3 regions of the Mesorhizobium sp. WSM3868 genome follow, and region 3 is predicted to be linked to each of the others. Evidence: riboswitches for the same ligand, from Rfam matches in the RefSeq annotation. Region 3 holds a riboswitch; each other region holds the start of a gene.
What was found. A riboswitch is a leader RNA that binds a small molecule or an ion and turns the genes downstream of it on or off. The one in region 3 is predicted to bind thiamine pyrophosphate.
Positions count from the first base shown of each region.

Region 1: it holds a riboswitch for thiamine pyrophosphate, as region 3 does, so the genes downstream of both, CK221_RS30930 (phosphomethylpyrimidine synthase ThiC) here and thiC (phosphomethylpyrimidine synthase ThiC) in region 3, are expected to answer to the same signal.
Region 2: it holds a riboswitch for thiamine pyrophosphate, as region 3 does, so the genes downstream of both, thiB (thiamine ABC transporter substrate binding subunit) here and thiC (phosphomethylpyrimidine synthase ThiC) in region 3, are expected to answer to the same signal.

Region 1 is NZ_NSGB01000023.1:62,556-66,697, reverse strand. It holds gene CK221_RS26780 (carbonic anhydrase) at 1-80, opposite strand, end outside; partial or broken gene CK221_RS30930 (phosphomethylpyrimidine synthase ThiC) at 644-1,443, opposite strand; TPP riboswitch at 1,523-1,633, opposite strand; gene CK221_RS26770 (FAD-binding oxidoreductase) at 1,772-2,245, opposite strand; partial or broken gene CK221_RS26765 (porin) at 2,296-3,294, opposite strand; gene CK221_RS26760 (MFS transporter) at 3,490-4,142, opposite strand, start outside.
Region 2 is NZ_NSGB01000007.1:143,163-147,304, reverse strand. It holds gene thiP (thiamine/thiamine pyrophosphate ABC transporter permease) at 1-916, opposite strand, end outside; gene thiB (thiamine ABC transporter substrate binding subunit) at 1,133-2,140, opposite strand; TPP riboswitch at 2,182-2,295, opposite strand; gene CK221_RS13850 (thiamine diphosphokinase) at 2,437-3,081, shown strand; gene CK221_RS13845 (ABC-F family ATP-binding cassette domain-containing protein) at 3,083-4,142, shown strand, end outside.
Region 3 is NZ_NSGB01000018.1:113,501-117,642, forward strand. It holds gene otnK (3-oxo-tetronate kinase) at 1-809, shown strand, start outside; gene CK221_RS24330 (phasin) at 1,137-1,598, shown strand; gene CK221_RS30420 (hypothetical protein) at 1,822-2,334, opposite strand; gene CK221_RS31120 (hypothetical protein) at 2,331-2,456, opposite strand; TPP riboswitch at 2,462-2,573, shown strand; gene thiC (phosphomethylpyrimidine synthase ThiC) at 2,686-4,142, shown strand, end outside.

The DNA of each region.
Region 1 (4,142 bases), on a different contig from region 3:
CTCGCCGCCCCCGCGGCATCAGCGCAAATGGGACACGCGCCGAGTGCAACGAACCCTTTGATCAGACTACGACGATGCATATTGCTTTCGCTCCTGGACGTGAACTAAGTTTATCATTTGCGGTTGGCATGGCGGGAACTGCGCTCGCAACCACCATGATGTGGCAACATGATCGCAACTACCCCGAACAACTCGGCATACGACCAGCGCGTCACGCAGCGCTTCATGTCGGCGCACAGACGACATCCTCGTCGGGACCGCCGCTGAGCTTGTCATTGTCCTCACCGGCGGTATGCGGTTGGTAGCGGCCATTCTCACCTGGTCCGAGCTATCTGCGCCAATACGTGGTTGTTGCTTCCCCGACCCTCTGGTGGCCTGGGTATCCAGATCGCATCCTCGGCCTCGTGACGCCTTCATATTCATCATCCGTCGACCAGAGAAATCGATTGCTTCAATTACGAACATTCACGTTTTGGATGCATTCACGCGCAATCCGCGGTACTGACCGCCTCACTTCGGCGGGTGCTATCGAACCTTCGCCCGCTCAAGCAGCTCAGGGCCGCCCCGTGTCGAAGCTGTTGACGGCGAGTCTCGATTCGGCACCCGTGACCGCATCAAGCGAGCACCCTGCCATTCTCGCTTCGGAGCGCACGATCCATTCGCGGATGTTGTGGATGTTGCGCCGGGTCAAGAGGTCCATCACCGTATCGGCGCCCCAGCGGATCGCCCACACCATCTTCTCGACCTCCTCGGCCATCGACGAGCTGACGGCGGAGTTGCCGATATTGGCGTTGATCTTCGACCAGGAAATTGCGGCCGATAATCTCATCGGCTCGCTTTCCGGGTGGTAAATGTTGGACGGGATGATGGCGCGGGCGCGCGCCACCTCGTCGCGCACGAATTCCGGCGTGACGAAGTCAGGGATCGCGGCGCCAAAGCTTTCGCCATCGCGTTGAAGTGTCGAACGCAACTGCTCACGGCCGAGGTTCTCGCGGATGGCGACGAACTCCATCTCAGGCGTGATGATGCCGGCGCGCATAGGCAATCTGCGTCACGGCCTTGGCGGACTTCGCTCGCAGCGGCCGGTTGCGCATCGGAAATTCCAGCGTCAGGCTTTCGCCCGTCGCAGATCCATTGTCCTCCGGCCTGACATGGCGGCCGTCATAGGCCTCGACATCGCCGCGCGCCATGATCCATTCCTGGCATGGGCGGGCAGGGCCCATTTCGATGCAGGTTTCGACTGCCGGGTCGGTGTACGGGCCGGACGGATCGTAAACGGCCACGGACGGCTCGCCGGCCGTCGGATGGAGGGAGATCTCCCGCATCGGCACCCTGATGTGCGGGTGGATGGCACCGGGCTTGTGGATTTTCGCGAGGTGGGCAGTGGTCCCGTCGACACGGCGGGGGTGAGGGCAATCTCTTGAGGCTCCTTTGCTCATGCATTGGAGACCCAGCTCTGTGCCGGAAGGATGAAAAGACGCTTTGGTCGCCCTGCTCGAAACAGGACCTCGGGCGTAAACCCCGCGAAGCGCTTGCACCATCCTACGCTAGTATGAACTGAATCAGGTTCAACGGGTCACTGCGCCGCGACCAGCAGTATCTCAGCCCTTGCCGGGACCCCCTGGTGACTGCCTCTGTTGGACAGGCGGGCCCTATCTCGTCAAGCGCAGTGAAGAGGAATCGGCTTACTTAACCTCATCGATCATCAACGCTTCCAATCGTCACTAAAGCCCTTACGCAAAATGCATCGCGACATTCCGGATCGCCTGGCTCAAAGACTATTTGTCCGCCCGGCGGCACTGAAGCGCTCGATTGTATAGGGTTCGAGTGGTATTGGCGGGTCACGCCCAGACAGCAGATCGCCAACCAGTTTGCCCGTGGTCGGGCCTTGTGTGAGGCCCAGGTGACCGTGCCCGAACACATACAGAATGTGAGCATCGGTCGCGGAGCGGCTGATGACCGGTAAGGTATCCGGGGTCGCGGGCCGGTGGCCGCTCCACACCATGCCGCCGGGACCATCCAGGGCCGGGAGATAAGCCTTTGCAAGCTCAACCAAGCCTTTCGAGCGAGCAAAATTCGGGCTGGCTCGCAATCCTCCGAACTCGGCCGCACCGCCGATGCGTAAACCGATAGAGAGAGGTGCTGCCACGAAGTTGCTCTCTGCAAAGATCATCGTCCGGTTGAGTGCGATCTGGGGTGCAGCGATTGTGGTGTTGTAGCCGCGCTCGCTTTCGAGCAAGGGCATGGTCGCCAAGCTGGCGAGAAAGTCTAGTCGCGCAATCGACCACCGAGAGTTCATTCAATTAGAATGACCGGTTGGAAACTGAGGATGCCGCCGAGGCAATCTTTTTTGTCAGCCTTCGTCGAATTCACGTTCGAAGGGTCGACCATGCCGATGCCGTAGTGGCCGTAGTCGATTTCGACCGTCGCCGTGAAACCGGCAACGAGCGTGTAGACGACGTTTGCGGCCACACCATAGTTCTTGAACTGACCGCCCGAGATCTGAAGGTTGAACGAAGTTTTCTCGTCGAGTGCGTGAGTGGAGCCGGCCCAGAAGGCCCAGTTGCCGCTCCAAGTTTTGTAGAAGCCGCGACCGTGAGCGGCGATTGCACTGGTTGGATCATCGTTGATAACGCCAATGGAGCCATAGCCGAACATTCCGAATAGCGACAGCACATCCGTGACATTGACATCGACGCGGATCTTGCCGCCCAAAGCATCGTAGTTGCTGTCACGAGCGATTACGCTGGTGATCGCGCCCCAGCCCTGCGTTTGTTTTACGCCGAAGACGACGTGCGGGACATGGCTGTGGTTAGTACCGACTACACCCGACCCTTGTTCAAGTGAAACCAGAGCCGAAAGGCCATTGTCGGCATCGAAGTAATACTGGGCCACGTTGGTATCGAAGTCGCCGTACGGAACGAGTACGTTGATGAGGTCCGGCGTAGCCTGTAAGCGTGTCGAAGGGCGAATGGTCCTTACCAACTCGGAGGCCACCAAGCTGGAACCAGGCGGAAGTCAATTTGACGCCGCTATTGAAGCCATAGTTTTGAGGACTGTCCGGGCCTGGATAAGCGTTGCGGTTGCCGAAATTCACGCGGTTTTCAGTGTAGGTCCTCAGTGCGCCGAGTTCGGTCTCCTGGCGCGTCCAAGTTTTGAACGTGAAACGCGTGTTGTGGTGCCCTGAACCTCGCCAGTTCTCACATCGGTGGTTCTTGCCCCGTCATACGATCGGACATCGCCGAAGCCGACGTCGTAACGGATGTAGCCCCCGATGCGCAGGCAGGTCTCGGTGTCGGTGCGCAGGGGGCGCGGCAGCGCAGGACCCATGCCCTCCTTCCGTCAAGCGCCGCCTCGAGGCCCGCCGCGGCATGGATATTCGCGAGAGAGGGACGTACGCATAGCCTCGCCTACCGGTGATGCGGGCTTCGCGCTGCTCGAAGTCGACCGGCGCGGCAGGTCCCAATGCACGATGGGTTCGTGATCACGTCACCTCGGAGGACGAGAAACGATTGCTGAGGCACGGGTTCGAGCTGCCTCAGTCGTTCGTTCGATCGAAAGCATTGTTTGTGGAGGACGCTCTCCATCATGCAGCGCCAGGAGACGCTGGCTGACTTCCTTATCCGCTGCCGTGAGCCGATGATTCAGGCGAAGAAAGTCCATCCAGGTTGGCGTGCGGAATGTCTCTGTCCAAATCGAAGGCGCTTGAAGATTGCGCTGCAGTGTCCAGTTTCGCGCCCCGGCACGGCTCTGAACATGGCGCCTTGCGCGCATGTAACCCAGAAAGGACTCGATATTGTCTTCCGATATAAGATACTCGACCTTGACCACTATGGGACCACTCCTGGGCTTCAACTCGAGTGCCAGCTCAGGCGGGTGAAAATCCGAACTCTCCTGATCCGTTTCTTCCCATGGACGGACCGGCAACACTATTCCCGCAGCAGCAACGAGCAACAGAGCGCCCGCGGCACTCTCCAAAGCGCAGCCTAAGGAGTAGTTCTGTGCGATAGTCCCCCAGATCCAGCTGCCGGCCGCCATCCCGCCTGCGCTCAAGGCGTAGTAGATCGATAGTGTGCGGCCCACCACCCACCTTGGGCTTGCCAGCTGAACCGACACGTCAATGCCCGTCCAGGTGATAAGCC
Region 2 (4,142 bases), on a different contig from region 3:
GTCCGGCGACGAACAGCAGCGCAAGCACGATCAGGCCGGCATTCAACACGGCCTCGGTGGTGCTGGCCGCAAGGTAGCGGCGTGGCGCTACCGGCAGATTCGTATCGCCGGCCGTGTTGGCGCCGAGTCGCGTCAGCATAGCGACCACGACGAAGGTCAGCAGGATCTGCAGAAACGTTAGTGTTACGGCCCGCGCGGGATCGAAATCGAAGCGCAGCGCCTGGTAGATCGCGACCTCCAGCGTCGTCGCCGCCGGCCCGCCGCCCAGCGTGAGTACAATGGTGAAGGAGGTGATGCACAGCATGAAGACTAGCCCGGCGACCCCCGGCAGCGCCGTGCGCAGCGCCGGCCATTCGATCAGCCGGAAGGCCGACCGAGCGTCCATACCGAGCTGGCTCGCCAGCCGCCACTGGTCGGCCGGCACGGTGCCGAGAGCCTCGAGGAACAGGCGCGTGGCCAATGGCAGGTTGAAGAAGACATGCGCGACCAGGATGCCGGAGAGGCCGTAAATGCCCGGCCATTCCCCACCGCCGAACGTGCCGAGGATGCCGGCAAAATAACCGGCATGGCCGTAGAGCGCCAACACGCCGAGCGCGGCGACGATGGCCGGCAGCGCCAGCGGCACCGTGAACAACTGCAGGATCAGGCGACGTCCGGGAAAGTTCGTTTGCCTGGACAGGGCGCGGCCGACGAACACTGCCGGCAAGACCGAAAGCAATGTCGACAGCAGCGCCTGCCAAAGCGTGAAGCGGGCGACGCGGAGCAGATAGCTGTCGAAGGCCGCGGCAGCGCTGGACGGACCGCTCGCGCCTTCGAGGATCAGGCCGGCGAAGGCGCCGCCGATGAGCAAAGTGATGGCGACAAGGGCGATGATGCCGGCGGTGATGCGAGGGTCAGGGCGCGGCGTGGATTGCACGCTGCACCACGTTGGCTCGAGCTAGCGAACGCCACGTTCCGTCGCACCCCCCTCTGTCCTGCCGGACATCTCCCTCTCTAGGAGGGAGATTGGCAGCTTTGCCGCTCTTCCTACACCGTCGGCGGCTAGCGAAATCACCGATGACCGCGAATTTCCCCCTTTGCGGGGGAGATGGCCGGCCGGACAGAGGGGGGTGCTCAAGCGCCATCCTGCGTCCTACTTGCTCATCGCCGCCAGCCATTCATCCACCCAGGCCTTGCGGTTGGCCGCCACCTCGTCCGGGCTGAACAGCAGGGTTTTGGTCGGCTTCACCAGCTTTTCGAAGGCCGGGTTGAGCGGCTTGTCGGTCTTGCCGGCCGGGAACATCCAGTTGGTCTCCGGGATGACGTTCTGGAACTTGGGACCGGTCATGAAGGCTATGAATTTTTCCGCCAGCGGGTTCTTCGCGCCGGTTTTGGTGATGCCGGCGACCTCGATCTGCAGATATTCGCCCTCATCGAAGGACGCCGCCTGATAGCGCTCGGTGTTCTCGGCCACCATGTGATAGGCCGGCGAGGTGGTATAGGAGAGAACCATCGGCGCCTCGCCCTTGGTGAACAGACCATAGGCCTCGCTCCAGCCCGGCGTCACGGTCAGCACCTTCGGCTTCAGCTTGGCCCAGGCTTCCGGGGCCTTGTCGCCATAGACCGACTTGACCCACAGAAGCAGGCCGAGGCCGGGCGTCGAGGTGCGCGGATCCTGGATGATGATCTTGTCGGGGCCGGCGCCCTCGACCAGTTCCTTCAAGCTCTTCGGCGGCCTCTTCAGCTTTTCGGTGTCGTAGACGACGGCGAAATAGCCGTAGTCGAAAGGCACGAAGGTGTCGTCTTTCCAACCGCCGGGGACATTCACATCGGCCACCGCGCCATGCGGCGCGAACAAGCCGCTCGCCTTGGCCTCGGCGGTGAGATTGGTGTCGAGGCCGAGCACGATATCGGCCTTGGTGCCGGCGCCTTCGAGCTTGACGCGGTTGAGCAGCGCCACGCCGTCGGCGACGGAGACGAAGTCGAGATCGCAGCCGCATTCGGCCTCGAACTCCTTCTTCACCGCAGGTCCGGGACCCCACTCGGCAGTGAAGCTTTCGTAGGTGTAGACGGTAAGCTTGTCTTTCGCCTCGGCAGGTCCGCCTGCCAAAAGCGAAACAAGGCCGGCTGCAAGAACAAGGTTGGACAATAGCGAGCGCATCGGCGCCTCCTTCGTTCGGTTAAAGGAATTGAGGCGTCGGATGGTCCGAAACGTCTAATCCCTCCGCCGGTACAAACCGGATCAGGTTCAGCGGGTTGGCTTTGTGCCTCTCAGCCGGTTCGCAAAATCAGCGTCCGGCACCCCGTTAGAGCATTTCGAGACATAGGCCCGGCCGATGCGGCGCGCAAGCGGAAGTTTCCTGGGCATCCATCAGGGTTCACCGCGGTAGCGAAGTGCGATTCCGTTTGGACGCGCCCGCTTCCGTTTCGTTGGCCGGGCTGGTAAGGGCGACGGCCATGGGCACATTCACCATCCTGCTTGGCGGCGATCTCGTCCGCACGCCTCGGCTCGATCGCCAGATCGAAGGCTCCCGCATTATCGCCGCCGATGCCGGTATCGGCCATGCCGATATGTTTGGCCTGCTGCCGGAGCTCTGGGTCGGAGATTTCGACTCGGTGCCGGCGAGCCTGCCGGAGAATCTGGCCGCCGTGCCGCGCAAGATTTTCCCGACCGAGAAGGATATGACCGACGGCGAGCTCGCCATTGCCGAGGCGCTGGCGCGCGGCGCCACCAGCCTGGTGCTGGCCGGCGCCTTCGGCGGCAAGCGCGCCGATCATGCCTTTCTGCATTTGGCTCTAAGCGTGCGGCTGGCCGAGGCGGGCACGGCCGTGCTGCTGACCAGCGGCGCCCAGGAGGGCGTGCCCATCCTGCCGGGCAAAGCCGGCTTCGACTACGCCGAGGGCACGCTGTTCTCGGTGCTCGGCTTCTCCGACCTCGCCGGCCTGACGGTCTCAGGCGCCAAATGGCCGCTGGACGGTGTCGAGGTGGCGTTCGGCTCCTCGCTTACCATATCAAATGAGGTTAAGGGCCGGCTCCATATCGCGCTCGAGCGTGGCCGGGCGCTGCTGCTCGCCCACCCCTATCCTCTTCCCGAAAGCTGACATGGCCCCGCCTCTTCTCAATCTGGATGGCATAAAACTGACTTTTGGCGGCACGCCGCTGCTCGACGGCGCGGCACTGAGCGCCTCCGCCGGCGAGAAGATCGCGCTTGTCGGCCGCAACGGTTCGGGCAAGTCGACGCTGCTCAAGATCGTCGCGGGGCTGATCGAACCGCAGGACGGCGAAGTATTCCGCCAGCCCTCGGCAACGGTGCGCTACCTGCCGCAAATGCCCGATATGGATGGCTTCGCCAGCGTGCGCGCCTATGTCGAAGCCGGCCTCGGGCCGGCCGACGACCCGCATCGCGCCACCTATCTGATGGAGCATCTCGGCCTGACCGGCGAGGAGCGGCCGAACGACCTTTCCGGCGGCGAGGCGCGCCGCGCAGCACTCGCCCGCGTCATGGCGCCGGAGCCCGATATCCTGCTCCTCGACGAGCCGACCAACCATCTCGACCTGTCGGTCATCGAATGGCTGGAAGAAGAGCTTGCCCGCACCTCCTCGGCCGTGATCCTGATCTCGCACGACCGCCGCTTTCTCGAGCGCGTCTCGCGCGCCACCGTCTGGCTCGACCGCGGCCAGACGCGCCGGCTGGACAAGGGGTTCGCGCATTTTGAGGAATGGCGCGACCAGGTGCTTGAAGAGGAAGAGCGCGAACAGCACAAGCTCGGCCGCCAGATCGTGCGCGAGGAGCATTGGCTGCGCTATGGCGTGACCGCCAGGCGCAAGCGCAACATGCGCCGGCTCGGCGAGCTGCAGGCCATGCGCCAGCGTTTTCGCAGCCATCGCGGCGCCGAGGGTTCGGCGACGATGGTGGCAAGCGACGCCGCTGAATCCGGCAAGCTGGTGATCGAAGCCAAAGGCATCGAGAAGAGTTTTGGCGACCTCACCGTGGTCAAGGGCTTTTCGACCCGTATCCAGCGCGGCGACCGTGTCGGCCTTGTCGGCCCGAACGGCGTCGGCAAGACGACGCTTCTCAAGATGCTGACCGGCGAGCTGGCGCCGGATGCCGGCACTGTGCGGCTTGGCGTCAATCTGGAAATCGCAACGCTCGACCAGAAGC
Region 3 (4,142 bases):
TGCGCGTACTCGCCCGGCAGAGCATGGCAGCGGTCGGGTCGATCGACCTCGCGACGGTCGCGCGCGGCGCGGACGCGATCCTCGCGCGCAACGCGGCGATTTCCCAGGATGGGGCCGGAGCGGCGATCGTCGACGCCGTGTTCGAGAGCGATCTTGAAGCGATCGGCGCCGCAGCCTTGGCACAACGCCTGTCGGTCGGAGCGTCCGGCCTGGGATTGGGTCTCGCCCGCGGCCTGGTCGCCGCCGGCACCGCGCAGCGCCATCAACGGACGGTGCTGCGGGATCGGCCGGCCAAGGGGCCCGCGGCGTGCTTGGCCGGCAGCTGTTCGCGGGCGACCCTGACGCAGATTGCCCGCGCCGAAGAGACGATGCCGGTGCTGAGGCTCGATCCGGAAAGGTTGATGAGCGGAGCGGCGGAGACGCACCGTGCGCTCGCATGGGCGGCCGCCCGCTTGGCCGATGGCCCCGTGCTCATCGCCAGCAGTGGATCGCCCGAGGTGGTTTCGGCGCTGCAGGCGCGGCATGGACGTGACGCTGCCGGTCATGTGATCGAGCAGTCGCTGGCGACGATCGCCGAAGGTCTGGTCGAACTCGGCGTGCGCAGGTTGGTCGTGGCAGGCGGCGAGACGTCCGGCGCCGTCGTGGACCAGCTTGCCATTCCCGCCTTCGAGTTGGGCCCCGAAATCGCCGCGGGTGTCCCCGCGCTGCGCGCACTCGGCAGCCCGCACGGCGAGCTGCTGCTTGCCCTGAAGTCAGGCAATTTCGGTGGCGACCGTTTCTTCGCGGACGCCTTGGCCGTTTTGGCATGAGGAGTGACGGGGTCTTGGCTGTCCAAGGATAACTGAGAAGGTCGCGCCAGGGTCGAATGGCAGCGATGGACTGCGAAGAGGCCGCTCCTGCGCCATCAACCGAATGACTGATTTTTGGTCGAAGACGGTGATGCACAATCTCGCGCCCGGCGGACCTGCCGAATGACGGCAGCCGCTACGACCTGCACCGATCGCTGCCGGCAGCGCGCCGGCCGCCGCAGTGGTGCCCTTGAGCGACAATTCGCCCCTTCATAAATCCGTTGTGTCGATTTCGTAGATGAAACAGGGGGGCTTTGTGTAATGCCACTCTCTGGAAAAGGATGGAAAATGTCCAAGATCCCCGGCAAGACCGAAACGATCGACAACGCGGAATCCGCTACTTACGAGCCGTACCGGGTTACCGAGCAGGTTCGCGCTGTCGCCGAACAGGGCGTTGAGCAGGCGAAGGAAGCATTTTCCAAATTGGAATCGAACGCCGAGGCGACTCAAAAGGCTCTTGAGTCGACCCTTGAGGTGGCCAAGACCACCCGCAACGAGGTGTCGCTGAAGACGATCGCAGCTCTGCGAGCCAATGCCGAAGCCGGCTTCGCTCACCTCGAAGCACTGGTTGCCGTGAAGTCGCCATCCGAGTTCTTCGAGTTGCAGGCCGCTTTCGTGAACAAACAGATCGACACTTCCGTCGAGCAGGCCAAGACCCTGCAGGCGGTGATGTTGAGAGCCACCGAAGACGTATCCAAGCCGATCAAGGATGCCTTCGAAAAGGCTTTGAAGAACCTCAAGGCCGCTTGACTGCTCAGGCAATCCGAGACCGGAGGTCGCAGACCTCCTCTGCTCGTTACGACATCAAGACCGGCACCTTCGCGCCGGTCTTCTTCCATTCGGCCGGCGTCCTTTGCACGAACCTCATCCATCGGCCAAGCATCGCTTTTCCAAACAGTTGGCTACGGAAAGGCGCGCAGAGACGGAGACGAAGGCCCGAAATCGGGACGAGGACGCCGCTTTGGTCCTGTAGCTACTTGACCGTTGATCGTTGCAGCCCGGTGCCGGCGATTTCTCCGGGGCTGCTTTCGAAGTCGAAGAGCCTTTGGGTCGCAAGCGCCGCGGCGCCACGCGCCCAGGAATCGTCTGCCCAATCGGGTGCAATCGGCGGCGGGTCCCACATGGCATAACGCTTCAATGCATCGCGCATTGGCCCGAACAGATAGTCGCCAAAGGTCGCAATGGCGGTACGCTGATCCTGTCGGCGTTGAGCGGGACGCGGGACGAGAACAACCACAGCATTCGCGAACAGGCTCCCGGCAAGGCCCTTGCAGCCGTCGTGGGAACGCTGCAACTCGACCCTTACGGCTGCACAATAATCCGGTCCTGAACAAATCGAACCAGCGTCCGTAGACGCCGAACAGATGCTCTTCGAGGCGAAAAATGCGTTCTTCAACCCGCCGCCACAAGGGATCGCAAAAGCGTTTCCTTGGCGGATGACAAGTGGGTCCGGCTGCCAGTTCCAGCGCGCAAGATCGTGGCTCAATGGGCGTCGATGTAAGTCAGATGCTCGATCAAAGCTGCGTGGTTGCGCTGCTTCTCGTCGCCCTTGTTCGAGGCTGGAGAAGTCATGAAATCGAGTTGACAGGATAGCGTCGCATCGTCCAACCTGCTCCCCTCACCAGGGGAGTCCCGGCAAGGGGCTGAGATACTGCTATCGCGCGCAGTGACCCGTTGAACCTGATCCAGTTCATACTGGCGTAGGGACGGTGCGAGGCTTCGCGGGTCGGCAATCCGGCTTCGGCATTCGGGCAGTGCCCGCATCCTAAGCGAAGCGTCACTTCCTCCTCATCGCGTGGACTGGGTCTCCGTTGCACTCGAGCAAGGAGGCTCACTCATGAATGCCCACACCCCGACCGTCACCGTCGGCGAATTGTCCGCTTCGAAGAAGGTCCACAAACCCGGTCAGCTTCACCCGGAGCTGCGGGTGCCGATGCGCGAGATCTCGGTCCACTCGAGCGCCGGCGAGCCGCCGGTCACTGTCTACGACTCGTCCGGTCCCTACACGGACGCCACGGTGAAAACCGACATCGAGCGTGGCTTGCCACGGCTGCGCGAGGCATGGATCGAGGCGCGCGGAGACGTGGGGCGCTACGAGGGCCGCACGATCAAGCCGGAAGACAACGGCTTCGTCTCAGCCGATCGCCTGACGCCGGAATTCCCGGTTCGCAACAGACCGTTGCGCGCGGCCGGCGGCCGCGCTGTCACACAGCTCGCCTATGCGCGCGCCGGCATCATCACGCCTGAGATGGAGTTCGTCGCCATCCGCGAGAACCTCGGCCGTGAGCAGTTGCGTTCGAAACTTCAACGCGATGGCCAAAGCTTCGGCGCCGCGATCCCTGACTTCGTCACGCCGGAATTCGTGCGCGACGAGGTGGCGCGCGGCCGCGCCATCATCCCGTCCAACATTAACCACCCGGAAAGCGAGCCGATGATCATCGGCCGCAATTTCCTGGTCAAGATCAACGCCAATATCGGCAACTCCGCCGTCACCTCGTCGATGGCCGAGGAGGTCGAGAAGATGGTGTGGGCGATCCGCTGGGGCGCCGACACGGTGATGGACCTCTCGACCGGACGCAACATCCACAACATCCGCGAATGGATCGTGCGCAATTCGCCGGTGCCGATCGGCACGGTGCCGATCTACCAGGCGCTGGAGAAGGTCGGCGGCGTCGCCGAGGAACTGACCTGGGAGGTGTTCCGCGACACCCTCATCGAGCAGGCCGAGCAGGGCGTGGACTATTTCACGATCCATGCCGGCGTGCGCCTGCCCTATATCCCGCTCACCGTCGATCGCGTCACCGGCATCGTGTCGCGCGGCGGCTCGATCATGGCCAAGTGGTGCCTGCATCACCACAAGGAGAGTTTTCTCTACGAGCATTTCGAGGATATCTGCGACATCGCCCGGTCCTATGACGTGGCGTTCTCGCTCGGCGACGGCCTTCGCCCCGGCTCGATCGCCGACGCCAATGACGCGGCCCAGTTCGCCGAACTGGAAACGCTGGGCGAACTCACCAAGATCGCCTGGGCCAAGGACTGCCAGGTGATGATCGAAGGGCCCGGCCACGTGCCGATGCACAAGATCAAGCAGAACATGGACAAGCAGCTCGCGGTCTGTGGCGAAGCGCCGTTCTACACGCTCGGGCCGCTCACCACCGACATCGCGCCGGGCTATGACCACATCACATCGGGCATCGGCGCGGCGATGATCGGCTGGTTCGGAACGTCGATGCTCTGCTACGTCACGCCGAAGGAGCATCTCGGCCTGCCCGACCGCGATGACGTCAAGACCGG